One region of the Kitasatospora sp. MMS16-BH015 genome, then DNA from elsewhere that is predicted to be linked to it. Evidence: riboswitches for the same ligand, from Rfam matches in the RefSeq annotation. Region 1 holds a riboswitch; each other region holds the start of a gene.
What was found. A riboswitch is a leader RNA that binds a small molecule or an ion and turns the genes downstream of it on or off. The one in region 1 is predicted to bind S-adenosylmethionine.

Region 1 (9,268 bases):
CCCCGAGCCGCACGGCATCCTCGTACCACTTCGCGGGGATGTCGTAGTGGTCCCGTTCGAAGCCCTTCGCGGGAGCCCCGAGCCGGGCCGCGAACTCGTGCAGCTCGGCGTAGCTGACGTCGCTCACCAGGTGCGACCAGAGCTTCCCGTGGCCGGGCCAGGTGGGCGGGTCGATGAAGATCACTTCAGGTCCCCGACCGGCGCGACCACGACACCCCGCTTGCCGCACACCCAGTGCGGCTCGGGCCCCAACTCCGGCTCCACGCTCAGCGCGTGCGGGTCGTCCTCGGCCTCCGCGCACTCCACGCAGAGCGGCCACCGGCCGTACGTCTCCAGCAACTTGTCCTGCACGTCCTGGGCCACCAGCCCGAGCACGTACTCCACCCCGTCCGGCCACTGCTCCAACCACCAGCGCCGGTGCGCCACCGCCTCCTCCACCAGCGACACCACGGCGGCATCCGCCACGTCCCGGGCGGTCAGGTCGGCAAGGATCAGCGCACGGGCCCCGTGCAGCGCGGCTTCGATCTCAGGGGTGGTCATCCCCTCATTGTCGCGCAGTTCAGCTGGGCGCCGGGAAGGAGGCGGTGTCCAGCGTGACGCCGAAGGGCTCCGGCAGACTCACCGGCTTTCCGAACGGGGTGCGCAGACTCTGTCGGTAAGCACCGTCGGAGGGTTCGCAGAAGAGCGTCACGGTAGGGCCGGGCTGGTCGAAGCGGTCGATCAGCAGATACAGCGGGACCGGCCCGTGCGCGTAGCCCCACAGCTTCTTGGTACGGTCCTGCCGAGCCGTGCTTCGTGACGTGATCTCGATGGCCAGCAGGACGTCGGCTGCATCGATCGGGTCATCGTCCCTGCCGGTCTTCAACACCGCCACGTCAACCACGACAAGATCGGGGATGCAGAGCTTCTCCAGCCGCGGGATCTGGGTGCCGAGCGTCTGGTACACGCCAACCTCGTCCGGGACACACCGGAGCAGCGCCCGATGCACCTCGCCGGCGATCAGGTTGTGCCCGTTGTTCGGTGGTGGCACCAAGACGATCTGCCCTTCCTCGATCTCGGCGCGCCAGCCCTCCGGGACGTCCAAGTCCCGCCAGGTGTCCAGCAGGTCGGCCCACGCGTGGTCCGTCTCCACGGTCATCGCGGTCACCGTCGACCTCCTCTCGCCCGCACGACCCTGCTCGCCCTCACCGTAGCCACGCTCCGAAGCACCAGGACCTTCCATGTGCCCAGAGTCGCACGAACGGGTGACCGGCGGCAGGAAAGCCGCGAGGGCGGCCCCCGGAGTACCGGGAACCGCCCTCGCGGACGCAGCGAACTCGCCGATCCTGGAAGCAGGATCAGAAGTCCATGTCACCGCCCGGCATGCCGCCGCCGGCAGCGGCGCCGGCCTTCTCGGGCTTGTCAGCGATGACGGCCTCGGTGGTGAGGAAGAGCGCCGCGATGGAGGCGGCGTTCTGCAGGGCGGAGCGGGTGACCTTCGCCGGGTCGATGATGCCGGAGGCGATCAGGTCGACGTACTCGTTGGTCGCGGCGTTCAGGCCGTGGCCGGCGGGGAGGTTGCGGACCTTCTCCACCACGACGCCGCCCTCGAGGCCGGCGTTGACCGCGATCTGCTTGATCGGGGCCTCCAGGGCCACGCGGACGATGTTGGCACCGGTGGCCTCGTCGCCCTCGAGCTCCAGCTTGTCGAACGCGACACCGGCCTGCAGCAGCGCGACGCCACCACCGGCGACGATGCCCTCCTCGACGGCGGCCTTCGCGTTGCGGACGGCGTCCTCGATGCGGTGCTTGCGCTCCTTGAGCTCGACCTCGGTGGCCGCGCCCGCCTTGATGACGGCGACGCCACCGGCGAGCTTGGCGAGGCGCTCCTGGAGCTTCTCGCGGTCGTAGTCCGAGTCGCTGTTCTCGATCTCGGCACGGATCTGGTTGACGCGACCGGCGACCTGGTCGCTGTCGCCGCCACCGTCGACGATTGTGGTCTCGTCCTTGGTGATGACCACCTTGCGGGCGGTGCCCAGCAGGTCGACGCCGGCGTTCTCGAGCTTGAGGCCGACCTCCTCGGAGATCACGGTGCCACCGGTGAGGATGGCGATGTCGCCGAGCATGGCCTTGCGGCGGTCACCGAAGCCCGGGGCCTTGACGGCGACGGACTTGAAGGTGCCACGGATCTTGTTCACGACCAGGGTCGACAGGGCCTCGCCCTCGACGTCCTCGGCGATGATGACGAGCGGCTTGCCGCTCTGCATGACCTTCTCGAGCAGCGGCAGCAGGTCCTTGACCGAGCCGATCTTCGAGTTGGCGATCAGGATGTACGGGTCCTCGAACGAGGTCTCCATACGCTCCAGGTCGGTGGCGAAGTAGGCGGAGATGTAGCCCTTGTCGAAGCGCATGCCCTCGGTGAGCTCGAGCTCGAGGCCGAAGGTGTTGCTCTCCTCGACGGTGATGACGCCTTCCTTGCCGACCTTGTCCATGGCCTCGGCGATGAGCTCGCCGATCTGGGTGTCAGCGGCGGAGATGGAGGCGGTGGAGGCGATCTGCTCCTTGGTCTCCACGTCCTTGGCCTGCGCGAGCAGCTGGTCCGAGACGGCGGCGACGGCCTTCTCGATACCGCGCTTCAGGGCCATCGGGTTGGCGCCGGCGGCGACGTTGCGCAGACCCTCGCGGACGAGCGCCTGGGCGAGCACGGTGGCGGTGGTGGTGCCGTCACCCGCGACGTCGTCCGTCTTCTTGGCGACCTCCTTGACGAGCTCCGCACCGATCTTCTCGTACGGGTCCTCGAGCTCGATCTCCTTGGCGATGGAGACACCATCGTTGGTGATCGTGGGGGCGCCCCACTTCTTCTCAAGGACGACGTTGCGGCCCTTGGGGCCCAGCGTCACCTTGACGGCGTCGGCAAGCTGGTTCATGCCGCGCTCAAGGCCGCGGCGAGCTTCCTCGTCAAACGAGATGATCTTGGCCATCGGAAGTGGTCCTCCAGGACACGGTCGACTGCTCGGACCAGAGGTGCCCGCGACGGACGGCCCTGGTGTGCGGGGGTCATGTCCCCTGCCGCTCCCGGGGGCCTCACCGACCCGGTCCGTTGTCACTCTCACGCTGTGAGTGCTAACGCCAATGATTAGCACTCGGGGGTGCCGAGTGCAAGCCCATTCGGCCGACACGCACGTTGTCCCCGCAGACGGCAGCAGGCCCGCACGACGGGTGTCGTGCGGGCCTGCTGGGCGAGACAGTGAGCACCAGCTCGGGTAGAGCCGAGGCTCCGCAGTTCGGAAAGGTCAGACCGCAGGGGCACGGACCATGTCCGCCTGCGGGCCCTTCTGCCCCTGGGAGATCTCGAACTCGACCCGCTGGCCCTCTTCGAGGGTGCGGTAGCCGTCCATCTGGATCGCGCTGTAGTGGACGAACACGTCCGCACCACCGTCGACCGCGATGAAGCCGTAGCCCTTCTCGGCGTTGAACCACTTGACGGTGCCCTGAGCCATTCCGAACTCCCCTTGTGCTGTGCTGGCCCTTCACGGACCCGCAGGGATGCGGGCCCGGGTCTGTGGTCGGCCGAGACCGAGGTACCCCCCTGGGCCCCACCGAATACGTCGACCGCGGCTGAATGTATCCGGACAGACGCCCTCTGCAACAGGCCCAACTTCATGGAATTCCCTGACAGCTCACAGGGACGCACCGGGTGGAAAGCGGCAGAGCCACGCAATTCGCACCGGGCATAGCAGGGCGAAAGGAACACTTTGCCCGAAGATTTCTGACGGCAGCCTGACATCCTCCGCCCAGGACTACCGCACACACGTCTCAGCGGACGGACGCCCCTTGCGTATGCGATCGGCCGGAGGTGCGGGCACGGCCGCCCCCGGCCGAGGCCGTGGATGTGCCGGGAACGTGTCGAGGCGGAAGGAAAGGGCCCGCTTAAGTCGCACTCTACCCCGCGCCCGGAGGCGGAATTTCCCCCGGGCACGCGAACGCCACCCCCGAATGCGGAATTCATCATTCCGCTTTCGGGGGTGGCGAGGTGCGCGGGCCGGAAAAGGCGCGGGCCGCCCGCGGGCGGCTCAGCAGCCGCCGGCGACCGCCGGGATCACCGAGACGCTGGCGCCGTCCGCGACGGCCGTCTCGAGGCCGCTGTCGAAGCGCACGTCGTCGTCGTTGACGTAGACGTTGACGAAGCGGCGCAGCTTGCCCGTGTCGTCCAGGATCCGCGCGGCGATGCCCGGGTGGTCGGCCTCGAGGCTCTGGATGACCTCGGCGAGGGTGGCGCCCTCGGCGGTGACCTCGGCGGCCCCGCCGGTGTAGGTGCGCAGGATGGTGGGGATGCGGACGGTGGCGCTCATGCGATCAGGCTCCTAGCGGGGTCCAGTGACGGTTCAGGCGGAGGCGAGGCCGGCGGAGCGGAAGGACTCCAGGGTCGGGCGGATGACGGCCGTCATCCCGGCGTCGGAGACGGCGTCCAGGGTCTTCAGGCCGTCGCCGGTGTTGATCGCCACGGTCTCCTTGGCGGGGTCGAGCTGACCGGTCTCGACCAGCTTCTTCAGCACGCCGACGGTCACCCCGCCCGCGGTCTCGGCGAAGATGCCCTCGGTGCGGGCGAGCAGCTTGATCGCCTCGACCACCTCGGCGTCGGTGACGTGCTCCACCGCGCCGCCGGTGCGGCGGGCGATGTCGAGCACGTACGGGCCGTCGGCCGGGTTGCCGATCGCCAGCGACTTGGCGATGGTGTCCGGCTTGACCGGGCGGATCACGTCGAGGCCGGCCTTGAAGGCGGCGGCCACCGGGGAGCAGCCCTCGGCCTGGGCGCCGAAGATCTTGTACGGGCGGTCCTCGACCAGGCCGAGCTTGATCAGCTCCTGGAGGCCCTTGTCGATCTTGGTGAGCTGGGAGCCCGAGGCGATCGGGATGACGATCTGCTCCGGCAGCCGCCAGCCGAGCTGCTCGCAGATCTCGTACGCCAGCGTCTTGGAGCCCTCGCCGTAGTACGGGCGCAGGTTGACGTTGACGAAGCCCCAGCCCTCGCCGGCCGAGTCGCCGATCAGCTCGGAGCAGAAGCGGTTCACGTCGTCGTAGTTACCCTCGATGCCGACCAGCTCGCCGCCGTACACCCCGGCCATCACGACCTTGCCCTGCTCCAGGTCGTGCGGGATGAACACGCAGGACTTGAAACCGGCCCGGGCCGCCGCCGCGCCCACCGCACCGGCCAGGTTGCCGGTGGAGGAGCAGGAGAGGGTGGTGAAGTCGAAGGCGCGCGCCGCCTCGATCGCGCAGGCGACCACCCGGTCTTTGAAGGAGTGGGTCGGGTTGCCGGAGTCGTCCTTGACGTGCAGCTGGGCGGTGAAGCCGAGCTCGCGGCCGAGGTTGTCGGCCTTGACCAGCGGGGTCCAGCCCGGGTTCAGGTTGGGCTTGGAGGCCACGTCGGCGGGCACCGGGAGCAGCGGGGCGTAGCGCCAGATGCTGGCCGGGCCGGCCTCGATCCGGGCGCGCAGCTCCTCGGCGGGGGCGCTGCCGAAGTCGTAGGCGATCTCCAGCGGCCCGAAGCACTCCAGGCAGGCGAAGCTGGGGCCGAGCGGGAAGCGGGTGCCGCACTCGCGACAGGAGAGCGCCACGGCGGGGCCGAGGTCGACGGACGCGGGCGCTTCAGGGGTAGCGGTAGCCATGATGGCGGAGGCCTCTCTCCTCATCTTCCCCGTGACGCGGGCGCGCCACAGGACGGAATTGGCACCTGTCCCGCCGGGGCCTCGACCGCGATGGTCAGTAGCCGTGCGAGAAGGTTGCCGGGACGTCGACGGGCCGTTCCCTCAGTCCCTCTGGATGAGCTCTGTGAACTTGTGGTCATACTCCTGGGCCGACCCCGACGTGCGAAGGCGCGGGCCCAGTACGAAGACTGTATCCGAAGGCGTCGCAGTTCCAAGGGAGCGTCCGCCCAGCGAGATGACGGTGTCCGCCGCCGGCTGCCGGGCGGAACACCCTTGGGGGCGTGGCACCTTGTACCCACCGGTGCCCCGACCGATCACGACCTGCAAGGAGCGACACAGTGCCAGCAGAGCTGACCCCGGCTCTCCTCCCGGAGGTGGCCGACTGGCTGCGCCGCCGTTCCTGGACGGCCGCCGACCGGCCCGCCGAGACGCTGCTCGCCGCCAAGCGAGCGGCCGGCCGGGCGGGCACGGTCAGCGTGGTGCTGCCCGCACTCGACGAGGAGCCGACGGTCGGGGAGATCGTCCGGGTGATCCGCACCGAGCTGATGGAGCGGCTGCCGCTGGTGGACGAGCTGGTGGTGGTCGACTCCGGCTCCTCCGACCGCACCGCCGAGCTGGCCGCCGCGGCCGGCGCCCGGGTGGTGCACCGGGACGAGGTGCTGCCCCGGCTGCCCACCGCCCCCGGCAAGGGCGAGGTGCTCTGGCGCTCGCTCTTCGTCACCTCCGGCGAGATCGTCTGCTTCATCGACGCCGACCTGCGCGAGTTCGACCCGGCCTTCGTCTCCGGGATCGTCGGGCCGCTGCTCACCGATCCGGCCCTCCAGCTGGTCAAGGCGATGTACGACCGCCCGCTCGAGACGGACGGCGCGGTCGTCCCGGCCGGCGGCGGGCGGGTCACCGAGCTGGTCGCCCGGCCGCTGCTGGGCCTGCACTGGCCGCAGCTGGCGGGCTTCGTCCAGCCGCTCGGCGGCGAGTACGCGGCCCGCCGCTCGCTGCTCGAGCGGCTGCCCTTCCCGACCGGGTACGGGGTCGAGCTCGGGCTGCTGGTGGACGCGCTGGACGCGGTCGGCCTGGACGCGCTGGCCCAGGTGGACGTGGGCGTGCGGCACCACCGGCACCAGGACGGCCAGGCGCTCGGGCGGATGGCCGCCACCATCTACCGCACCGCCCTGGAGCGCCTCGACCGCACCCACCGGCTCAAGGCCGGGGCCGACCTGGTGCACCCGGCGCTGACCCAGTTCACCCGCGACCCGGCCACCCGCGAGTTCACCGCTCACACCCACCCGGTGGGCGCGCTGGAGCGGCCGCCGGTGCGGACCGTCCCGGAGTACCGGGACCGGGGCCAGGATCGCGGCCAGGACCGGGGGCGGGACCGGGCCCCGCGCTGAGGCGCGCGGCGGTCCGCCCCCTGCGCCCTCGGCGGTACCGCGCGGCGGCCGGTCCTGACAAGGTCCGGCCGCGAACCGGCCAGTCACCTGGCCGGTTGCCGACTCCCGGCCCCGCCTGGGGTTTGCCCGCCGGAGGGGGCGGCAAGGTTGGCAGTATGAGCGAACGTTCGAGCCGGTACGGTGCCGCCCCCATCCTGGTCGCCTCCAATCGGGGGCCGGTCTCCTTCAGCAGCGGGGACGACGGTGCCCTGACCCTGCGCCGGGGCGGTGGTGGCCTGGTCTCCGGGCTCTCCGCGATCGACGACCCGGCCGCCGTCTGGGTCTGCGCGGCCCTCGGGGACGCCGACCGGCAGGCCGCCCGGCAGAGCCCGGCGGGCCGGCTCGACCTCGGCGGCTTCGACACCGGCCACCAGGCCGTCCGGATGCTCGACATCGACCCGGGCACCTTCGCCCGGGCGTACAACGGCGTCGCCAACTCCACCCTGTGGTTCGTCCACCACCTGCTGTACGACACCCCCGTCCAGCCGGTCTTCGACGAGCGGTTCCGCCGCGAGTGGGAGTCCTACCGGGCGTACAACGCCGCCTTCGCCGAGGCCCTGGCCGGGGAGGCCGCCCAGGGCGCCGCCGTGCTGGTGCAGGACTACCACCTCTCGCTCGCCCCGGCCCTGCTCCGCGAGCTCCGCCCGGACCTGCGGATCGGCCACTTCTCGCACACCCCCTGGGCCCCGCCCGAGTACTACCGGCTGCTGCCGGACGACGTGGCCGCCCAGGTGCTCACCGGCATCCTGGGCGCCGACCGGGCCGCCTTCCTCACCCGCCGCTGGGCGCTGGCCTTCGCCGACTGCTGCGCGGACGTGCTCGGCGCCACCGTCGACCGCGAGGCCCTCACCGTCACCCACGACGGCCGCACCACCCGCCTCGGCGTGCACGGGCTCGGCGCCGACGGCGACTTCCTGCGTGAGCGCTCACAGCAGCCCGACGTGGAGGCCCGGCTGACCGCCCTGCGCGAGCAGGTCGGCGACCGGCGCACCGTCGTCCGGGTCGACCGCACCGAGCTGAGCAAGAACATCGTCCGCGGCCTGCTCGCCTACCGGCACCTGCTGCGCAGCCGCCCCGAGTGGCTGGACCGGGTGGTGCACATCGCCTTCGCCTACCCCTCCCGGCACGACCTGCCCGAGTACCGGGAGTACACCGCCGCCGTGCAGCGGATCGCCCATGAGATCAACGACGAGTTCGGCACGCCGAGTTGGCAGCCGCTCATCCTGCACGTGAACGACGACTTCCCGCGCTCGCTGGCCGCCTACCGGCTGGCCGATGTGGCCCTGGTCAACCCGATCCGGGACGGCATGAACCTGGTCGCCAAGGAGATCCCGGTGGTCTCCGACGCGGGCTGCGCCCTGGTGCTCTCCCGGGAGGCCGGCGCCTACGCCGAACTGGCCGAGGACGCACTGACGGTGAACCCCTACGACGTGCTCGCCACCGCCGAGGCCCTGCACCAGGGCCTCACCATGCCCGCCGCCGAGCGGACCGAGCGGACGAAGCGGCTGGCTGCCGCCGCGACCGCCCTGCCGCCCCAGCAGTGGTTCCTCGACCAGCTGGAGGCACTGGGCTGAGGGTCCGGCATACTCGCCGGCATGACGGAGAGCGCAGAGGCAGCGCACAGGGAGACCGCAGTCACCACCGACCTGGTGCGGCGGCTGGTCGCTCGGCAGTTCCCGCAGTGGGCCGACCTGCCGCTGGCGCTGGTGGACCCGGCCGGGTCCGACCACGTGATCCACCGGCTGGGCGGGGAGCTGGCCGTCCGGCTGCCACGCCACCGGGACGCGGTCGGCCAGGCTCACAAGGAGCACCGCTGGCTGCCCCTGCTCGCCCCGCACCTGCCGTTGGCCGTCCCGATCCCGGTGGCCCTGGGCGAACCCGGGCTCGGCTACCCCTGGCCTTGGTCGGTGGCCCGCTGGCTCGACGGGGCACCGGCCACCCCGCAGCTGCCGACCGACTCCCCCGAGTGTGTCCCCCGGTTGGCCGCCTTCCTGACCGCCCTGCACCGGGCCCCGGCTGCCGGGCCGCACCCCGAGCTCACCGTCGAGACCCTGGCCGACCGGGACGCCGACACCCGCTCGGCGATCGCCGAACTCGGCGGCCCCGAAGGCCCCTTCGACGGCTCGGCGATGACCAGGCTCTGGACGGAGGCGC
Region 2 (9,268 bases), 4.5 Mb from region 1:
CTGGGCCGTCCGGTACGCCGAGGCGACCGTGCTCCAGCACCTGGTGCGGCACACCCAGTACGGGCGGACCCTGCGCACCACCTACGCGTACCTCCTCACCGACACCGAGGGCCGGAGCGTGGTGCTGCGCGACGGCTTCGGCGGCCGGATGGACGCCCTCGCGCTGGCCACCATGCCCAAGCCCGAACTGGCCCGGGACTTCGCCGGTGCCCCCGAGTGGGGCCCGGCCATCCAGCGCGCCGTCACCGAGGCGCGGCTGCCCGAGGCGCTCGACCGGGTGCGGGCCGGCGAGAAGGTGCAGTTCGGCCCGCTCTGGCTCACCCGGAGCGAGATCGGCGCCCGGGAGAAGGCCGTGCCGTGGACCGAGGTCGAGGACGTGCAGGTCAAGGACGGTGTGGTGAGCATCCGGGTGGCGGGCAGGTGGAGCAGCCTGGCCACCGCCACCGTCAGCACCATCCCGAACTTCTTCGTCTTCCAGGAGCTGGCCGCCCGGCTGCTCGCCGCCTGAGCCCGAAGCCGCGTGTTTCGCGCCGAGATGCTTGACAGGCTCAACCTTCCAGGTCTACCGTCGGCCGCAATTGCTTCATGAGCTGAACAGTCCTGGAGAATGACCTTCATGAGCCCGCTCGACCACGGCAGCGCCGTCGCCACCGAGACCGCCCGCTTCGTCGCCGCCGTGCGGGACGCCGACCCGGCCCTGCCGGTGCCCGCCTGCCCGGGCTGGACGCTCGCCGACCTGGTCCGCCACGCCGGCAGCGTCCAGCGCTGGTTCACCGCGCTGCTCCGGCAGCGGATCCAGGAGCCGCCGCGCAGCCGCGACGTCGACCTGAAGCTGCCCGAGCAGACCGCGGACTACCCCGCCTGGCTGGCCGAGGCCGCCGCGGAGTCGGCCGCCACCTTCGCCGCCGGCGACCTGGACGCGCCGATGTGGGCCTGGGGTGCCGACCAGCACGCCCGGTTCTGGGTGCGCCGGATGCTGTTCGAGACCCTGGTGCACCGGGTCGACGCCGAGACGGCCCTCGGGCTGCCCGCCGAGATCGACCCGGAGCTGGCCGCCGACGGCGTGGCCGAGTTCCTCACCAACCTCCCGTTCGCCGCGCTGTTCGCACCCGACACCGCCAAGCTGCGCGGCGCCGACCGCACCCTCCGCTTCACCCGCACCGACGGCCCGGGCGACTGGCTGGTGCGGCTGCGCCCGGACGGCTTCGGCCTGGACGAGACCGCCGGGGCGGCGGAGGTCACCGCCGACGCCACCGTCCGGGCCACCGCCGCCGAGCTGCTGCTCGTCCTGTACGGGCGGCTCGACCGCACCGCCCCGGGCGTCGAACTCGCCGGTGACGCCGAACTGTTGGACCACTGGTTCGCCCACTCGGCGTTCTGAACCACCCCGGTCAGGGGGTGCGCAGCGCCTCGGTGAGGTAGCCCGCCGCCTCCACCACCGCCTGCGAGAGCCGGGCGCCGGGGTGGCGGGTGAGCCGTTCGATCGGGCCGGAGACGGAGACCGCGGCGACCACCCGGTTGCCCGGGCCCCGGACCGGCGCCGAGACGGAGGCCACCCCGGGCTCGCGCTCGCCGATCGACTGGGCCCACCCGCGCCGCCGCACCCCGCTCAGCGCGGTGGCGGTGAACCGGGCGCCCTGCAGGCCCCGGTGCAGGCGTTCGGGCTCCTCCCAGGCGAGCAGCACCTGGGCCGCCGAGCCCACCTTCATCGGCAGCGTGAGCCCGACCGGCACGGTGTCCCGCAGGCCGGAGAGCCGCTCCGCGACGGCCACGCAGATCCGCAGCTCGCCCTGCCGGCGGTAGAGCTGGGCGCTCTCCCCGGACAGGTCGCGCAGCCGGGTCAGGGTCGGCCCGGCCGCCGCCAGTAGGCGGTCCTCCCCGGCCGCGGCCGAGAGCTCGGCCAGCCGGGGCCCGAGCACGAAGCGGCCCTGCAGGTCGCGGCCGACCAGCCGGTGGTGCTCCAGCGCGACGGCCAGCCGGTGCGCCGTGGGCCGGGCCAGGCCGGTGGCCGTGACCAGGCCGCCCAGCGTGGTGGGGCCGGCCTCCAGGGTGCCGAGGATCGAGGTGACCTTGTCGAGCACGCCGACGCCGCTCGTGTTCTCCAGGAAGTCCAGGTTCGCCATGGACGGGGTACTCCAGTCTCAAGTGCCGTGAGCCGCAGGTGGGTTCGGCTCACGGAGGCTCCGGTGGCGGAGCCCGGGGTGGTCAGCGGGGACGGGCCGGAGAAGTCGGCCGGGGGCCTGCGCCGAGCACGAGACGGGTACGCGGAAGGGCCGGGACGGGAAGCGCCCGGGCGAAGGACAGCACTGAGAGCACCGTGTCTCCTCATCTTTCCCGCGCCACGTTGGCGACAGGCCGGAGTTGGCACTGCCCCCGGGCGGCACGGCGCGTACTTCGCACGCCGAGCTGGCCGGGGAGTTGCCGGGGCTTCGTAGGGCCGGTCCCTCCACCCCTCTGGATGATTCGCCAGGAACCATACAAGATCCCGTGCCCTGCTCGCCAAACCTTTCCGATCGGGCCCCGTCCGCCCAGGCCGCCGACCGCCCCCGGCCCGCCTCCCCGGCCGCTCCGCCCAGGCCGCCGGCCGCTCCGGCACCGGTCGCCCTCGGCTCTGCCCTCGGCGAATCTGCCCGGGGCAGAGAAACGGCCGCCGGGGCCCTCGGCGGGCCGAGAGTGGCACTGGGACGGCGGCCGACCGCCGTCCGCAGACGCTCCCGGAGGAGACCCGATGGCACCCCTCAGCCCGCTCCAGCCCCGCGCGGCGGACGGCGACACCCCGCCCAGCCGCTTCGACGACCACCTCGCCGCCCAGCTGCTCGCCCAGCGGATCGTCCTGCTCGGCACCCAGGTCGACGAGGTCTCGGCCAACCGGGTCTGCGCCCAGCTCCTGCTGCTCTCGGCGGAGGACCCGCGCAGCGACATCAGCCTGTACGTCAACAGCCCCGGCGGATCGGTCACGGCCGGCCTGGCCGTCTACGACACCATGCGGCTGATCCCGAACGACGTGTCCACCCTGGCCATGGGCTTCGCCGCCAGCATGGGCCAGTTCCTGCTCACCGTCGGCGCGCCCGGCAAGCGCTTCGCGCTGCCGAACGCGCGGATCATGATGCACCAGCCCTCGGCGGGCATCGGCGGCACCGCCTCCGACATCGAGATCCAGGCCGAGAACCTCGAGTACACCAAGCGCTCGATCGAGCGGATCACCGCCGAGCACACCGGCCAGACCCCGGAGACCATCGCCCGCGACGGCGACCGGGACCGCTGGTTCACCGCCGAACAGGCCAGGGAGTACGGGCTGGTGGACCGGGTGGTGGAGTCGCTCGCCGACATCCGCCCCGCCACCGCCCGCCGGAAGATGGGACTCTGACATGGGCTCGTACACCGTGCCGTACGTGATCGAGCGGACCTCGCAGGGCGAGCGCTCCTACGACGTGTTCAGCCGCCTGCTCAACGAGCGGATCGTCTTCCTGGGCACCGACATCGACGACGGCGTCGCCAACGTGGTGATCGCCCAGCTGCTCCATCTGGAGTCGGCCGATCCGGAGCGGGAGATCTCGATCTACCTCAACTCGCCCGGCGGATCGTTCACTTCGCTGATGGCCATCTACGACACGATGACCTTCGTGCAGGCCCCGATCTCCACCTTCTGCGTGGGCCAGGCCGCCTCCACCGCCGCCGTCCTGCTGGCCGGCGGCGACCCCGGGCGGCGGTTCGTGCTCCAGCACGCCCGCGTGCTGCTCGGCCAGCCGGCCACCGGCGGCCGGCAGGGGACGGTCTCCGACCTCAGCCTGGCGGCCAAGGAGATCGTCCGGATCCGCTCCCAAGTCGAGGAGGTGCTCGCCCGCCACACCCACCACGACCCGGCCAAGCTCCGCGCCGACCTCGACCGCGAGAAGGTGCTCACCGCCGCGGAGGCCGTGGCCTACGGGCTGGCCGACGAGGTGCTGACCCGCCGCGTCCTCCCGGGCCGCTGACCCGGCGGCCGTCTCCCGTCTGGTCCGGGTACGGCGCAGCGCCGTACCCGGACCGGCGTCCTCCGTCGCACCCGGCCGCTCGTCCTCAGGCGGCCAGGCAGAGCCCGTCGAACCGCGCCGACGGCGCCCGGTGACCACGGCTCAGCCGGCTGCGGGTGCTCTGGCGGGCCAGGTCCTCCTGCGCCAGCGAGAGCAGGTCGCCCAGCCCGAGCCCGAGCGCTGCGGCCGCGGCGGCGAGCACCTCGGAGGAGCCCTCCTTCCGCCCGCGCTCCAGCTCGGACAGGTACGGCATCGAGATCCGGGCCGTCTCCGCGACCTCCTTCAACGTCCGCTCCTGAGCCTGCCGTTCGCGGCGCAGCACCCCGCCCACCAGGTCACGCCAGAGCGGCTCGCGCTCCCGCTCCCGTCGGACCGGAGCGGGCGCGCCGCCGACCGGCCGCAGCGGGATCACTCGGGCTCCGTCCGACGCGGTCGCCGGCGCTTGCTGCGGTGTCTCAGTGCTCATCCCCTCAGCCTAGGCAGTTCCGGCCCGAACGGAAGGGTGCGGCGTTCTGCCCTGGGTGAAGCCGGGTGGCCGGGTGAAGCCCCGCGCGGCCGCCGCCCTCCCGCCCGGGACCTCAGAGCGCCCGCCGCCGCTGCGCGATCTCCTCCGGTGCCCACCCCACGTGCGGCACCGAGGCGAGCAGCAGACGGGTGTACGGGTGCTCCGGCTCCGCCAACAGCTCGGCCACGGGCCGGTGTTCGACCGGGCGTCCGCGCCGGAGCACCAGCGCCTCCTCGCAGACGTACCGCACCACCGCGAGGTCGTGGCTGACGAAGACCAGCCCGATCCCGGCCTCGCGGCGGATGTCGGTGAGCAGGTTGAGCACCTGCGCCTGCACCGACACGTCGAGCGCCGAGACGGCCTCGTCGAGGACCAGCACGGCCGGCTCGACGGCCAGCGCCCGGGCGATCGCGGCCCGCTGCCGCTGCCCGCCGGAGAGCCGGCGCGGTCTGGCGGCGGCCTCCCGCTCGCCGAGGCCCACCTGGGCGAGCAGTGCGCGGATCCGCTCGGCCCGGGCCGGGCCGTCCCGGTGGCCGTGCAGCCGGAGCACGCCGTCGAGCGTGTCACCGATGGTCAGCCGGGCGTCCAGCGAGAGGTACGGGTCCTGGTAGACCATCTGCACCGCCTTGGCCCGGGCCAGCCGGGCGGCCCGCCCGCGCACGGTGGGGGCCAGTGGGCGGCCCAGCACGCTGATCGCCCCGGCGTCCGGCCGCTCCAGGCCGACCAGCATCCGCGCGGTGGTGGTCTTGCCGGAGCCGGACTCCCCGACCAGCCCGAGCGCCCCACCGGGCGGCAGCGTGAACGAGACCCCGTCCACGGCCACGGTCGAGCCGTAGCTCTTCCGCAGCCCGCTGACCTCGAGCAGCGCACCCGCGGCCACGCCGCCTCCCCTGCTCTCCTCACTCACCGCCACGCCTCCTGCCTCCTCGCTCCGCGCCTTCACGGCCGCACCTGCGCCAACTCGTCCAGCCGCACGCAGGCCGCCGCCCGTCCGCCGCCCAACGGCCGCAGCTCCGGCACCTCGCGGTCGCACCGCCCGGGCAGGGCGTGCCCGCACCGCGCGGCGAACGCGCAGCCCGGCGCTGCCTCGTCCAGGCCGAGCGGGGTGCCCGGCACCGGGCGGAGCCGGTCCAGCGGGCCGGTCAGCGGCGGGGTCGAACCGAGCAGCCCCACGGTGTAGGGGTGCCTGGGCCGCCCGAACAGCTCGGCTGCCGTGGCATGTTCGAGGATCCGGCCGGCATACATCACGTAGACCCGGTCGCAGCTCGCCGCCGCGAGCTCGATGTCGTGGGTGATCAGCAGCAGGCCGAGGCCACGCTCGCGCTGCAGCCCGCCGAGCAGCGCCAGGATCTCCGCCTGGGTGCTGACGTCCAGGGCGGTGGTGGGCTCGTCGCAGAGCAGCAGCCGTGGTTCGGCTGCCAACGCGCCCGCGATCATCACCCGTTGCAGCATGCCACCCGACAACTGGTGCGGGAAGGCACGCAGTTGGCGCTCCGGCTCGGGCAGGCCGACGGCGGCCAGCAGCTCCACCGCCCGGGCCGCGGCCTCACGGCGCGGCACCCGGTGGGTGAGCCGTGGAGGCTCGGTGAGGAAGTCGCCGATCCGGCGGACCGGGTTGATCCCGGCGCGCGGGTCCTGGAAGACCATCGACACCGTGCCGGACCGGAGTTCGCGCAGCCGGCTCCGGCCCGCGTCGAGCAGGTCCGTCCCGTCCACCAGCACCCGCCCGGCGGTCCGCGCGGCGGGCGGCAGCAGCCCGAGCGCGGCCCGGGCGGTCACCGACTTGCCCGAGCCCGATTCTCCGACCAGCCCCACCACCTCGCCGGCCGCCACCGAGAGGCTCACCGCATCCAGCACCGGCCGCGCCGCGCCCGGCAGTTCGACGCTCAACCGCTCGATCTCCAGCAGGTTCACCGCCCGCTCCTCTCCCCGAGCCGCTCACCGACCACGTTGAAGGCCACCACCGCGACCACCACGGCCACCACCGGCACCACGGCCGAGAGCGGCTGCCCGGCCAGCACGGCCGACTGCGCCCGGTTGATCATCGCGCCCCAGTCCGGCGTCGGCGGCTGCACGCCCAGGCCCAGGAAGGAGAGTGCGGCCAGATCGAGCAGCGCGTAGCCGAAGTTGACGGTGGACTGGGCCAGCACGGTCGGTGCGATGTTCGGCAGCAGGCCGCGCACCGCGACGTATGTCGGCGCGTGGCCCTGCACCAGGTAGGCGGCCACGTACGGGCGGGTCTTCTCCTGGGCGGTCAGGCCGCGTACCAGCCGTGCGGTGTAGGGGAGGTAGGCCACCGCCATGGCCAGCACGGGGGCGCCCAGGCCCTTGCCGAACAGCGCCACCGCGAGGATCGCCAGCAGCAGCGAGGGGAAGGCGAACAGCACGTCGAGCACCCGGCCGATCAGGGCGTCCAGCCGGCCGCCGCGCCAGCCGCTGAACAGGCCGAGCGCGATGCCGCCGAGGCTGGAGAAGACCACCACGCCGAGCGGCCCGAGCAGGCTGGTGCGCGCTCCCAACAGCAGGGCGGAGAAGGTGTCGTGGCCGCCCTGGTCGGTGCCGAGCCAGTGCCCGGCGCCGATCGGGGCCATCGTCTCGGCGAAGTCGCCGACGGTCGGGTCCTGCGGGGCCAGCCAGGGGGCGAGCAGCGCGGCGAGCACCAGCAGCGCCAGCACGCCCAGGCAGGTCTTGAACAGCCGGTCGCCGCCGAGTCGGCGCAGCACCGGGCCGGTGCGCGCGGCCACCGCGCTCATCGGGCCTCCCCTCGCCCGACTCGCGGGTCGATCAGCGGATACAGCAGGTCGACGGCGGTGTTGACCAGCACGAAGGCCGCCACCACCAACAGCACCAGGGCCTGGACGACTTGGAAGTCCAGCTGGTCCACGCACTGGACGAGCAGCGAGCCGATCCCGGACATCCCGAAGGCGGTCTCCACGATCGCGGTGCTGACCAGCATCCCGGAGACCAGCAGGCCGGAGACGGTGACGATCGGGCCGAGCGCATTGCGCAGCACGTGCCGCCGCAGCACGGCCAGCTTCGGGGTGCCCCGGCTGAGCGCCACCTCCACGTGCTCGCGGCCGAGTTGGTCGATCATCGAGCTGCGGGTGACCCGGGTGACCAGGGCCATGAAGGTCACCGAGAGCGCGACGGCGGGCAGCAGCACGTGGTGCAGCCGGTCGCCCAGGCCGGTGCCGTTGCCGATGGTCGGGAACCAGCCGAGCCGCACCCCGAACACCGAGCGCAGCACGATCGCGGCGGCGAAGGAGGGCACGGCCGCGCCGACCGTGACCAGCAGCAGCACCGCGCCGTCCGTCCGGCTGCCGCGCCGCAGCGCGCCGAGCGCGCCGGCCCCGATGCCGACCACGGCGATCAGCGCCGTGGCCACCGCGACCAGCAGCAGCGAGGCGGGCAGTCGGGCGCCGATCACGGCGGCGACGCTCTGGTGGAACAGGTAGGAGCGGCCGAAGTCACCGTGCAGCACCGCCTCCAGCCAGTGCCAGTACCGCAGCAGGAAGGGTTGGTCGAAGCCGAACTGGCTCCGGATGGCGGCCAGTTCGGCCGGGTTGGGGCTGCGGCCACGGACCAGGAAGGAGACCGGGTCGCCGGGCGCGAGGTAGAGCGAGGAGAACACCAGGAAGGAGGTGACCAGCAGGGTGAGCGCGGTGCCGATCAGCCGCCGCAGCAGCGCGACCGCGATGCTCATCCCTTGGCCCCGATCTCGGCGGCCCACGGGTAGTACAGGTAGTCGATCGAGGGCCGCACGCCACTGATCCGGTTGCCGAGGAAGACCGAGACCGGGTCGTTGTACAGCGGAAGCCAGGGGAGTTGGTCCATCGCGATCCGCTGCGCCTCAGCCGTCGCGGCGGCCCGGGCGGCCGGATCGGCGGCGCCGACGGCCTGGCCCAGGGCGGCGTCGAACTGCGGGTTCGACCAGTTGCCGTAGTTGCTGAACGCGCCGGTCTGGAGCGAGCCGTACATGTCCAGCGGGTCGGTGATCGAGGTGTACCAGAAGGTCTCGAACAGGTCGATGCCCTTGCGCGCGGCCGGGTCGGTGAACAGCGCGGTGTACTTGTCGGGCGGGATGGTCTGGATCTCCGGCTTCAACCCGATGGCGGTGGCGGCCTGTTGGACGGCCTGGGTGATGATGGTGGTCTGCGAGTCGAGCGGGCTGCCGGCGATCACCACCTTCTGGCCGTCGACCCCGGCGCTCGCCGCGAGCTGCCTGGCCTTGGCCGGGTCGTAGGGGTACTGCACGAGGCTCTTCAGCAGCGGATCGACCGTCTCCTTGGGGCTGTCGGCCCAGGTGTTCCGGGTGACCAGCGAATCGGCCACCTCACCCACCCCGCCGACCCCGGCCTTGACGATGCCCTTGCGGTCGATGGCCATCAGCAGGGCCTGCCGCACCCGTGGATCGCCCAGTGGGCCTTGGAGGTTGCTCACCACCTCGTCGGCCACCGTGGTGTTCCGCCCGTAGTAGAGCTTGCCCTTGGTGGAGGCGGACAGCCGCTGGTAGGAGTCGGCCGGGACCATCCAGCCGCCGTCCACCTCGCCGCTCTCGAAGGCGTTGACCCGCGCGGTCTCGTCCGGCAGGAAGACGAACTTGACCTGCTTGGCCTTGGCGCGCAGCGCCGGGTCCCAGTAGTCGTCGAAGCGCTTGAGCACGATCGACTGGCCCGGGGTCCAGGAGTCGAAGGCGAACGGGCCGGTGCAGTCCACGCCCTTGCCCGGGTTGCCGTAGTCCTTGCCGGCC
Region 3 (9,268 bases), 2.8 Mb from region 1:
AGGCCGAGCTGTTCGGCCAGGGCGCGGACGGTGGGGAGCTTGAGGCCGGTGGGGAGGGTGCCGGCGCGGGCCTGGTCGGCGAGCTGGCTGCGGAGCTGTTCGTACGGGGGAGTGGGGGAGGCGGGGTCGATGGTGAGGTGCATCGGGGCGGCTCCAGATATGGCCGAGGCCCCCTTCCCGGCGAAGTGCCGGGAAGGGGGCCTCAGGTGGCGGATCAGACCGGGGTCATCAGGAGATCAGTGGTGGCCGTGGCCGCTGGTGATCTCGTGGTGCTCCTCGGAGGTGGGCTTGGCGATCTGACCCTGGTCGCCGAAGTAGCCCTTGGAGAGCTTGGCGCGGAGCTTGGTGCCCCGGCCGAGCTTGCGCGCGACGCCGTTCTCGTCCACCTCGGCGGGGAGCTCCAGCGGCTGCTGCTGCTCGTGCGCGGTGAGCTTGAAGAGCTTGTCCTGCGGCAGCTGCGCGTGGACCTCGATGAACTCACCGTGCGGCAGGCGCTTGATGACGCCGGTCTCGCGACCGTGCAGCACCTTCTCCTTGTCGCGGCGCTGCAGGCCGAGGCACCAGCGCTTGGTCACCCAGAAGGTGATGACCGGCACCACGAAGAAGCCGACGCGGACGAAGTAGGTGATGTCGTTGATCGAGAGGTGCAGGTGGGTGGCGATGAGGTCGTTGCCACCACCGATCAGCAGCACCACGTAGAGGCTGATCCAGGCCGCGCCGACACCGGTGCGGACGGGAGCGTTGCGCGGGCGGTCCAGGATGTGGCGCTCGCGCTTGTCGCCGGTGATCCAGGCCTCGATGAACGGGTACGCGGCGATCGCGAAGAGCACCAGCGGGAAGATCATCAGCGGGATGAAGACACCCAGGTTGAGGGTGTGGCCCCAGGCCCGGATCTCCCAGCCCGGCATGACGCGGATCAGGCCCTCGGAGAAGCCCATGTACCAGTCCGGCTGGGCGTCGGTGGAGACCTGGTCGGGGCGGTACGGGCCGTAGGCCCAGATCGGGTTGACGGTGGCGATGGCCGAGATGGCGGCGATGAGGCCGAACACCAGGAAGAAGAAGCCACCGGCCTTGGCCATGTAGACCGGCATGAGCGGCATGCCCACGACGTTCTGCTCGGTCTTGCCGGCACCCGCGAACTGGGTGTGCTTGTGGTAGAAGACCAGGATCAGGTGGGCCACCAGCAGGCCCAGCATGATGCCCGGGATCAGCAGCACGTGCACGGTGAACAGGCGCGGCACGATGTCGGTGCCGGGGAACTCGCCGCCGTACAGGAACATCTGCAGGTAGGAGCCGACCAGCGGCACCGCCAGGACGGCGCCCTCCATGAAGCGGATACCGGTACCGGAGAGCAGGTCGTCCGGGAGCGAGTAGCCCATGAAGCCGTCGAACATGCCGAGGAACAGCAGCAGGAAGCCGAAGACCCAGTTGATCTCACGGGGCTTGCGGAACGCGCCGGTGAAGAACACGCGCATCATGTGCACGAGCATCGCGGCGACGAACACGATCGCGGCCCAGTGGTGGATCTGACGGATCAGCAGGCCACCGCGGATCTCGAACGAGATGTTCATGGTCGAGGCGTAGGCCTCGGACATCTTGATGCCGTTCAGCGGGGCGTAGGAGCCGTGGTAGACGACCTCGCCCATGCTGGGCTTGAAGAAGAGCGTCAGGTAGACGCCCGTCAGGATGATGATGATGAAGGTGTAGAGGCAGATCTCACCGAGCATGAAGGACCAGTGGTCCGGGAAGATCTTGCGCAGGTTGGCCTTGGCGAGGGAGTAGATCCCCAGCCGGCCGTCCAGGTAGTCCGCAGCCGCCTCGGCCTTGTTGGCCGGCTTGGCGCGGGTGCTACCCGGCTTGGTGGCGCCAGTGGTGGCGCTGCTCGCGGAACTCATGCGGAGCGCTCCCAGAAGCTCGGGCCGACGGGCTCCGCGAAGTCGCCGGTGGCGACCAGGAAGCCCTTCTCGTCAGTGGTGATCTTGAGCTGCGGCAGCGGGTGACCGGCCGGGCCGAAGATCACGCGGGCGCCGTCCGCCAGGTCGAAGGTCGACTGGTGGCAGGGGCACAGCGCGTGGTGGGTCTGCTGCTCGTACAGCGAGATCGGGCAGCCGACGTGGGTGCAGATCTTCGAGAAGGCGAGGATGCCCTCGAAGGCCAGGCCACGGGACTTGTCGTCCTTGATGTCCTCCGGAGCGATCCGGACGAGCATCAGGGCGTCCTTGGCGATCTTCTGCTGGAACTCCTCGTCCGCCTCGGTCAGGCCCTCGGGCTTGGCGAAGGTGAGCGAGCCGATCTGGATGTCCTCGGCCTTCATGGGCTCATCGGTGTTCATGTTGATGAGCTGGATCGGCTTGGCCTCGGTGGCCTCGATCCACCCGGTGTGCTGGAGCTTCTTCTCCGGCAGCGGGCCCAGGTCGCGCAGCAGGACGACACCGGAGAGCGGCACCAGGGCCATCGAACCGATGAGGGTGTTGCGGATCATCTTGCGGCGGCCGAAGCCGGACTCCGCGGCACCCGTCTTGAACTGCTCGATGACGTCCGCGCGGACCTCGTCGTCGGCCTCGATCGGGTGGCGCTCGGCGGGCAGCTCGTGGTCGGACATCAGGGTGCGGGCCCAGTGGACCGCGCCCGCGCCGATGCAGAACAGGGCCACGCCCAGCGTCAGGCCCAGCGCGAAGTTCAGCGCGCTGATGTGGCCCAGCGGGAAGACGTAGATGATCTTGTCGATCGGGAAGATCACGTAGGACGCGATGAACCCGACGGTCGCGAGCATCGACACCACGAACATGAGCGACACCTGGCGCTCGGCGCGCTTGGCGGCGCGCTCGTCGATGTCGGTGCGGCGCGGCTCGTGGGCCGGCAGCCCCGGGTCGGCGAACGGGTCGGCGTGGTGCTCGACCTCGGCGCCGTGGGAGGCGTCGTGCGCCTCCGGCAGCTTGTCTTCAGGCATCTCGTGGCTCATGACTTCTTGGCCTTGGTGGTGTGGGCGGCGACCCAGATCGCGACCGCGATGAGAGCGCCGAGACCGAAGATCCAACCGAACAGACCCTCGGTCACCGGACCGAGGCTGCCCAGGGTCAGACCACCGGGGTTGGGCTCCTCGGCGGTGGTGTGGCGGACGAAGGCCACGATCTGGCGCTTCTGCTCCTCGGGCATGGTGGTGTCCGGGAAGGAGGGCATGTTCTGCGGGCCGGTCTGCATGGCCTCGTAGATGTGCTTGGCGTCGACGCCGTCCAGGGACGGGGCGTACTTGCCCTTCGTCAGGGCGCCACCCGCGCCGGCGAAGTTGTGGCACTGCGAGCAGTTGGTGCGGAACAGCTCGCCACCCTTCGACACGTCGTTCGGGCTGGTCGAGGTGTACTGCTCCTTGGTCGGAGCCACCGGACCCGGGCCGAGGGAGGCCACGAAGGCGGCCAGCTGGTCGATCTCGGTCTGGTTGTAGATGACCTTCTTGCGCGGGACCTGGGCGCCCGGCTGCTGCGCCGGCATGCGGCCGGTGCCGACCTGGAAGTCGACCGCGGCGGAGCCGACGCCGACCAGGCTCGGACCGTCGGAGCTGCCCTGGCCGTTCAGACCGTGGCAGGAGGAGCAGCCCACGGCGAAGAGCTTCTTGCCCTCGTCGATCGCGAGCGACTGCGCGGAGGTGTCGGCCTGCGCCCGCTCGGCGGGCACGAACACGGTGTACAGCCCCCCAGTAGCCGCCAGGGCGAGAAGTAGGACGACCAGCGCCGCCAATGGGTGGCGCCGTCGTGCGGAGAGCTTTTTCACGGAATAACCCCGGTGTCAGGATCTGGTCGGCTGGTGGGTGCGCCCGGGCGCCGGGGTGTCTACCCGGCTGGGAGTGCGCGCGGTCGGTCGGGTCGTGTCTGCGGTCCGGCCGTGAGCCAGCGACCTGATCAGCTGGTTACTTGATCAGGTAGATGGTCGCGAACAGGCCGATCCACACGACGTCGACGAAGTGCCAGTAGTACGACACCACGATCGCGGCGGTGGCCTGCTCGTGAGTGAAGCGCTTGGCCGCGTACGTCCGTCCGAGGACCAGCAGGAACGCGATCAGACCACCCGTCACGTGCATGCCGTGGAAGCCGGTGGTCAGGTAGAACACCGTGCCGTACGGGTCCGAGGACAGCGAGAGGCCGTCCTTCTTGACCAGCTCGGTGTACTCGAAGATCTGACCGCCGATGAAGATCGCGCCCATCACGAACGTGATGGTGAACCACGAGCGGAGCTTCTTCACGTCACCGCGCTCGGCGGCGAAGACGCCGAGCTGGCAGGTGAGGGAGGAGAGCACCAGGATCGTGGTGTTCACCGATGAGAAGGGGACGTTGAGGGCGTGCGCCTTCTCCGCCCAGAACTCAGGGCCCTTGACCGAGCGGAGAGTGAAGTACATCGCGAACAGGGCCGCGAAGAACATCAGCTCCGAGCTCAGCCAGACGATGGTTCCGACGCTGACGAGGTTCGGCCTGTTGACCGCTCCGTGCGCGTGTCCGGTTTCTGTTGCTGTTGCTGTCGCCACGACGGACATTATGTCGGTCCCTTATTCCGTCTTCACGCCGGGGGGTGTACCTCGGAGTGTCCGGTGCGTGCGGTATGCCCAGTTGGCGGCCGATGGAGTGTCCGGGAGGGGGCCCACCTGGGCGGTGTCCGATTTCTGACGGTTCTTCGAGGGGCCGCTCAGAGGGCCCTGGAGGGGCCGCTCACCCGGGTGCTCCGCGTGTCCCGGCGGGCGTGTCGGCCGCCGTCGGCTAGCAGATGAGCCGTACGGGTGGTGTAAGTGCCTTGGGGTGACGGGCCGTCCTCCGAGCGGGTGACGGCTCCCGCGCGCCGACTTGAGGGAGATCGCGCCAAGGGGGCACCGGAAGGGGGTGCGGGAGGTAGCATCCGGAGGAGAACGTGGCCCCGGTCACACTCCCGGGGTCGAGCGCGTTGCGCACGGCGTAATAAGAGGACGATTCCCGGGGAGCAGGGCCATGGCACACACCACCGACGAGACGCTCACTGTGCTGGTGTACAGCGACGACCGGAACACCCGGGAGCAGGTGTCGCTCGCGCTCGGCCGCCGCCCGGCCGCCGACCTCCCCGAGATCGCGTACCTGGAGTGCGCCACCCTGCCCGCCGTGATGAAGGCGCTGGAGAAGGGTGGCGTCGACCTCTGCGTGCTGGACGGCGAGGCCACCCCGGCCGGCGGGCTCGGCGTGGCCCGGCAGGTCAAGGACGAGATCTACGGCTGTCCGCCGGTGCTGGTGCTGATCGGCCGCCCGCAGGACTCCTGGCTGGCCGCCTGGAGCCGGGCCGACGCCGCCGTGGCCCACCCGGTCGACCCGGTGGCGCTGGCCGACACCGCCGCCACCCTGCTCCGCTCCCGGGTGGCCGGGCGCACCCCCGCCGCGCACTGACGAAGTCTGACCGGGTACCGCCGGATTTTCCGCGTCTCACCAGGAGAGACGGTGGCCGGGAGATCGCGGCGTCCGGCGGTCCCTGCTCGCTAGGCTGGCTCCGACCTTCTGTCCCGTGAAGCGATGAGAGCTGGAGTCAGCCATGGTGAACGTGCAGCCTGCGAACGGCGGTAGCGACCCCGCGCAGGTGGTCCGCACCTGGCCCGACCTGCTGACCGCGCTGCTCGGCGGCGGTGACCTGAGCCGCCAGGACACCGCCTGGGCGATGGACCGGATCATGCGCGGCGAGGCGACTCCGGTGCAGGTGGCCGGGTTCATGATCGCGCTGCGGGCCAAGGGCGAGACGGTGGCCGAGGTGGCCGGGCTGGCCGAGGCGATGTACGCCCACGCCGAGCCGCTGCACATCCCCGGCCCGGCGGTGGACATCGTCGGCACCGGCGGCGACCGTGCCAAGACCGTCAACATCTCCACCATGTCGGCGATCGTGGCCGCCGCGGCCGGCGCCAAGGTGGTCAAGCACGGCAACCGGGCCGCCTCCTCCGCGAGCGGGGCCACCGACGTGCTGGAGAAGCTGGGCATCAGCCCGGACATCAGCCCCAGGCGGGTGGCCGAGATCGCCGAGGAGGTCGGGCTGACCTTCTGCTCGGCCGCCAAGTTCCACCCCGCGATGCGGCACGCCGCCCCCGCCCGCCGCGACCTGGGCGTGCCCACCGCCTTCAACCTGCTCGGCCCGCTCACCAACCCGGCCCGGGTCACCGCGCACGCCGTCGGCTGCTTCGATACCCGGCTGGCCGGGCTGATCGCCGGCGTCTTCGCCGAGCGCGGCGACTCGGCGCTGGTCTTCCGGGGTGACGACGGCCTGGACGAGCTCACCATCAGCGCCACCTCGCGGGTCTGGGTGGTCCGCGGCGGGGCCGTCACCGAGACGGTGCTCGACCCGCGCGAGCTCGGCATCGAGCTGGTCGAGATCTCCGCCCTGCGCGGGGCCGACCCGGAGTACAACGCCAACGTCGCCCGCCGGGTCTTCGCCGGCGAGCGCGGCCCCGTCCGGGACGCCGTCCTGCTCAACACCGCCGCCGGGCTGACCGCCCTCGACCTCACCGAGGCCCCGCTCACCGAGCAGCTGGCCGCCGGCATGGTCCGGGCCGCCGCCGCGATCGACTCCGGCGCGGCCGAGGCCACGCTCAAGGCGTGGGCAGAGGCCAGCTCCCGCTAGCGATTCCCGTCCGTGCGACGTCTCGGCATCCGAGACGTCGCCCGGGTGGTGCTTGACGGTGATCAGGCCGTCTGCCTACAGTTCCGATCAGGTCATGAGTGACAGCGCCAAGCCCCAGCTTGCTGTCCGGCAACCCTCCGTCCGTGGCGGGGTGCCCTGGGTGAGGACCGGGCTTCGCCGCCATCCGGCTGCGGGGCAAGCGCGGACGCCTGGTCGTTGACGACACTCCCGGGGGTCCTCTACCCCCTGAGGAGTGTCCTGCCATGTCCACTGCTTCCACCGCTGTCGACATCTGCGCCCCGCTCGCCGTGCTCGGCCGTGAGGTCGAGGTCCCGCTCGCCTCCGGCGAGAAGGTGAACTACGCCGCGCTCGACTACGCCGCCAGCTCGCCCGCCCTGCAGCGGGTCTGGGACGACGTGGCCGCCTACGCCCCGTACTACGGCAGCGTGCACCGCGGGGCGGGCTACCTCTCGCAGCTCTCCACCGACCTCTTCGAGCAGAGCCGCCGCACCGTCGAGGAGTTCCTCGACCTGCGCGAGGGCGACCAGGTGGTCTTCACCCGAGCCACCACCGACTCGCTCAACCTGCTGGCGGGCGTGCTCCCGGCCGGCACCCGGGTCTTCGCCTTCGAGACCGAGCACCACGCCTCGCTGCTGCCCTGGCGCCGGGACGGACTGACCGTCAGCTACCTGCGGGCCCCGCGCTCGCACGAGGAGGCCGTGGCCCGCTTCGAGGAGGCGCTGGCCGAGGCCGGGGCGGGCCCCAAGCTGCTCTGCGTGACCGGCGCCTCCAACGTGACCGGCGAGCTGTGGCCGGTGGCCGAGCTGACCGAGGTGGCGCACCGCCACGGCGCCCGGGTGGTGCTCGACGCGGCGCAGCTGGCCCCCCACCACCGGGTCTCGGTCCGTGAGCTGGGCGTCGACTGGGTCGCCTTCTCCGGCCACAAGCTCTACGCCCCCTTCGGCGCGGGCGTCCTGGCCGGCCGGTCCGACTGGCTGGACGCGGCCGAGCCGTACCTGGCCGGCGGCGGCGCCTCGCGCACCGTGGCCCGGGAGGCGGACGGCTCGGTGGCGGTGGAGTGGCAGCTCGGCCCGGCCCGGCACGAGGCCGGCTCGCCCAACGTGATCGGCGCCTACGCGGTGGCCTCCGCCTGCCGGGCGCTCACCGAGGCCGGGTTCGAGGCGCTGGTGGCGCGGGAGCAGCAGCTGATCGGCCTGCTGCGGGAGGGGCTGGCGGCGGTGCCGCAGGTCAAGGTGCTCAGCCTCTTCGGTGCGGACGCCGCCCGGGTGGGCGTGCTGTCCTTCGTGGTGGAGGGCTGGAACAGCTCGCACTTCTCGGCGGCGCTCTCGGCCGAGTACGGCATCGGCGTCCGGGACGGGCTGTTCTGCGCGCACCCGCTGGTGCGGACGCTCCTCGGCGGCGAGGAGGCGGCGCCCTCCGAGTGCGGGGCCCCGGAGCCTTCGCTCCCGGGCGAGCGGAGCCTCAACGCGATCCGGGTCAGCTTCGGGGCCGGCACGCCGGTCGAGCACGTGGAGCGGTTCGTGGGGGCGGTGCGGGAGCTCGTCGAGGACGGGGCGAAGTGGAGCTACCGCAACGAAGGTGGGCGCTGCGTCGCCGTCGTCTGACGCACACCCCAGGGGCGCGGGGAACGGCGCGGCCAAGTAGGCAAGTCCCGCTGCTTTACGCGGATGCCGTAGTTGCACTGTCCGTTGACGGTGCAACTGGCTGGGAGTACGAGGTGGCGACTCCGCTTCTTCCGCACTCGCGCAGTTCCCCGCGCCCCTGAATACAACTACTCAGTCGTCGAGGCCGAGGGCGAAGGCGGCCTCGAGGTCGTGCTGGGAGTAGGTCCGGAAGGCGATCTGGGTCTCGGTGTGCTGGACGCCGGGGACCTTGTTGAGCTGGCCGGGGATCACCGCGGCGAGGTCGTCGTGGTGGCGGACGCGGACCATGGCGACCAGGTCGTAGCCGCCGGTGACGGAGTAGACCTCGCTGACGCCTTCGATGGCGGCGATCGCCTCGGCGATCTCGGGGATGCGGTCGACGCTGGTCCTGATCAGAACGATCGCGGTGATCACTCGGGTTCTCCTAGCCCTGGGGGTCGCCGCCAGGGTATCCGGCGGGCGGTCGCGACCCGTGCGGTCAGGTAGCCGGTGGCGAAGCCGATCACGTGGACCAGGTAGGCCACGCCGGGACCGCCCGTCCGTACGGACCACCACTGGAGCACGAACCAGAGGCCGAGCACCAGCCAGGCGGGCAGCCGGAGCGGGAGGAAGAGGAGGACGGGCACCAGCGCGGTGACCCGGGCCCGGGGGAAGAGGCGGAGGTAGCCGCCGAGCACGCCGGCGATCGCGCCGGAGGCGCCGACCACGGCGCGCAGGCCGTCGGGGGAGTGGGCCTGGGCGATCGCGTAGCCGTAGGCGGCGAGGTAGCCGACGGTCAGGTAGAGGAGGAGGAAGCGGGCCCGGCCGAGCCGCTCCTCCACGGCGGGCCCGAAGACCAGCAGGAAGAGGACGTTGCCGAGCAGGTGCAGCCAGCCCGCGTGGACGAAGAGCGAGGTGAGCACCGAGAGGGCCGGCACCTTGGCCGGCGTGGCCGGCAGCTCGCAGCCGGGCAGGGCCGCCGCGAGGGTGCCGAGCTGCTCGGCGGTGAGCGG

Region 2: it holds a riboswitch for S-adenosylmethionine, as region 1 does, so the genes downstream of both, CFP65_RS02690 (IclR family transcriptional regulator) here and thrC (threonine synthase) in region 1, are expected to answer to the same signal.
Region 3: it holds a riboswitch for S-adenosylmethionine, as region 1 does, so the genes downstream of both, CFP65_RS09765 (aminotransferase class V-fold PLP-dependent enzyme) here and thrC (threonine synthase) in region 1, are expected to answer to the same signal.

What each region holds. Positions count from the first base shown of each region.
Region 1 covers NZ_CP025394.1:5,079,466-5,088,733, reverse strand. Annotated here, with positions in the region: gene CFP65_RS22125 (DUF4031 domain-containing protein) at 1-184, opposite strand, end outside; gene CFP65_RS22120 (hypothetical protein) at 181-540, opposite strand; gene CFP65_RS22115 (Uma2 family endonuclease) at 560-1,138, opposite strand; gene groL (chaperonin GroEL) at 1,338-2,960, opposite strand; gene CFP65_RS22105 (cold-shock protein) at 3,273-3,479, opposite strand; gene CFP65_RS22100 (ubiquitin-like small modifier protein 1) at 4,053-4,331, opposite strand; gene thrC (threonine synthase) at 4,365-5,648, opposite strand; SAM riboswitch class I at 5,666-5,809, opposite strand; gene CFP65_RS22090 (glucosyl-3-phosphoglycerate synthase) at 6,026-7,075, shown strand; gene CFP65_RS22085 (trehalose-6-phosphate synthase) at 7,231-8,688, shown strand; gene CFP65_RS22080 (aminoglycoside phosphotransferase family protein) at 8,710-9,268, shown strand, end outside.
Region 2 covers NZ_CP025394.1:602,634-611,901, forward strand. Annotated here, with positions in the region: gene CFP65_RS02680 (DUF6585 family protein) at 1-508, shown strand, start outside; gene CFP65_RS02685 (maleylpyruvate isomerase family mycothiol-dependent enzyme) at 617-1,381, shown strand; gene CFP65_RS02690 (IclR family transcriptional regulator) at 1,392-2,105, opposite strand; SAM riboswitch class I at 2,323-2,465, opposite strand; gene CFP65_RS02695 (ClpP family protease) at 2,729-3,367, shown strand; gene CFP65_RS02700 (ClpP family protease) at 3,369-3,974, shown strand; gene CFP65_RS02705 (RodZ family helix-turn-helix domain-containing protein) at 4,060-4,479, opposite strand; gene CFP65_RS02710 (ABC transporter ATP-binding protein) at 4,592-5,431, opposite strand; gene CFP65_RS02715 (ABC transporter ATP-binding protein) at 5,458-6,432, opposite strand; gene CFP65_RS02720 (ABC transporter permease) at 6,429-7,271, opposite strand; gene CFP65_RS02725 (ABC transporter permease) at 7,268-8,221, opposite strand; gene CFP65_RS02730 (ABC transporter substrate-binding protein) at 8,218-9,268, opposite strand, start outside.
Region 3 covers NZ_CP025394.1:2,276,018-2,285,285, reverse strand. Annotated here, with positions in the region: gene CFP65_RS09800 (GntR family transcriptional regulator) at 1-143, opposite strand, end outside; gene CFP65_RS09795 (ubiquinol-cytochrome c reductase cytochrome b subunit) at 237-1,895, opposite strand; gene CFP65_RS09790 (ubiquinol-cytochrome c reductase iron-sulfur subunit) at 1,892-2,950, opposite strand; gene CFP65_RS09785 (c-type cytochrome) at 2,959-3,768, opposite strand; gene CFP65_RS09780 (heme-copper oxidase subunit III) at 3,905-4,525, opposite strand; gene CFP65_RS09775 (hypothetical protein) at 4,971-5,396, shown strand; gene trpD (anthranilate phosphoribosyltransferase) at 5,539-6,612, shown strand; SAM riboswitch class IV at 6,703-6,820, shown strand; gene CFP65_RS09765 (aminotransferase class V-fold PLP-dependent enzyme) at 6,876-8,237, shown strand; gene CFP65_RS09760 (Lrp/AsnC family transcriptional regulator) at 8,409-8,690, opposite strand; gene CFP65_RS09755 (rhomboid family intramembrane serine protease) at 8,687-9,268, opposite strand, start outside.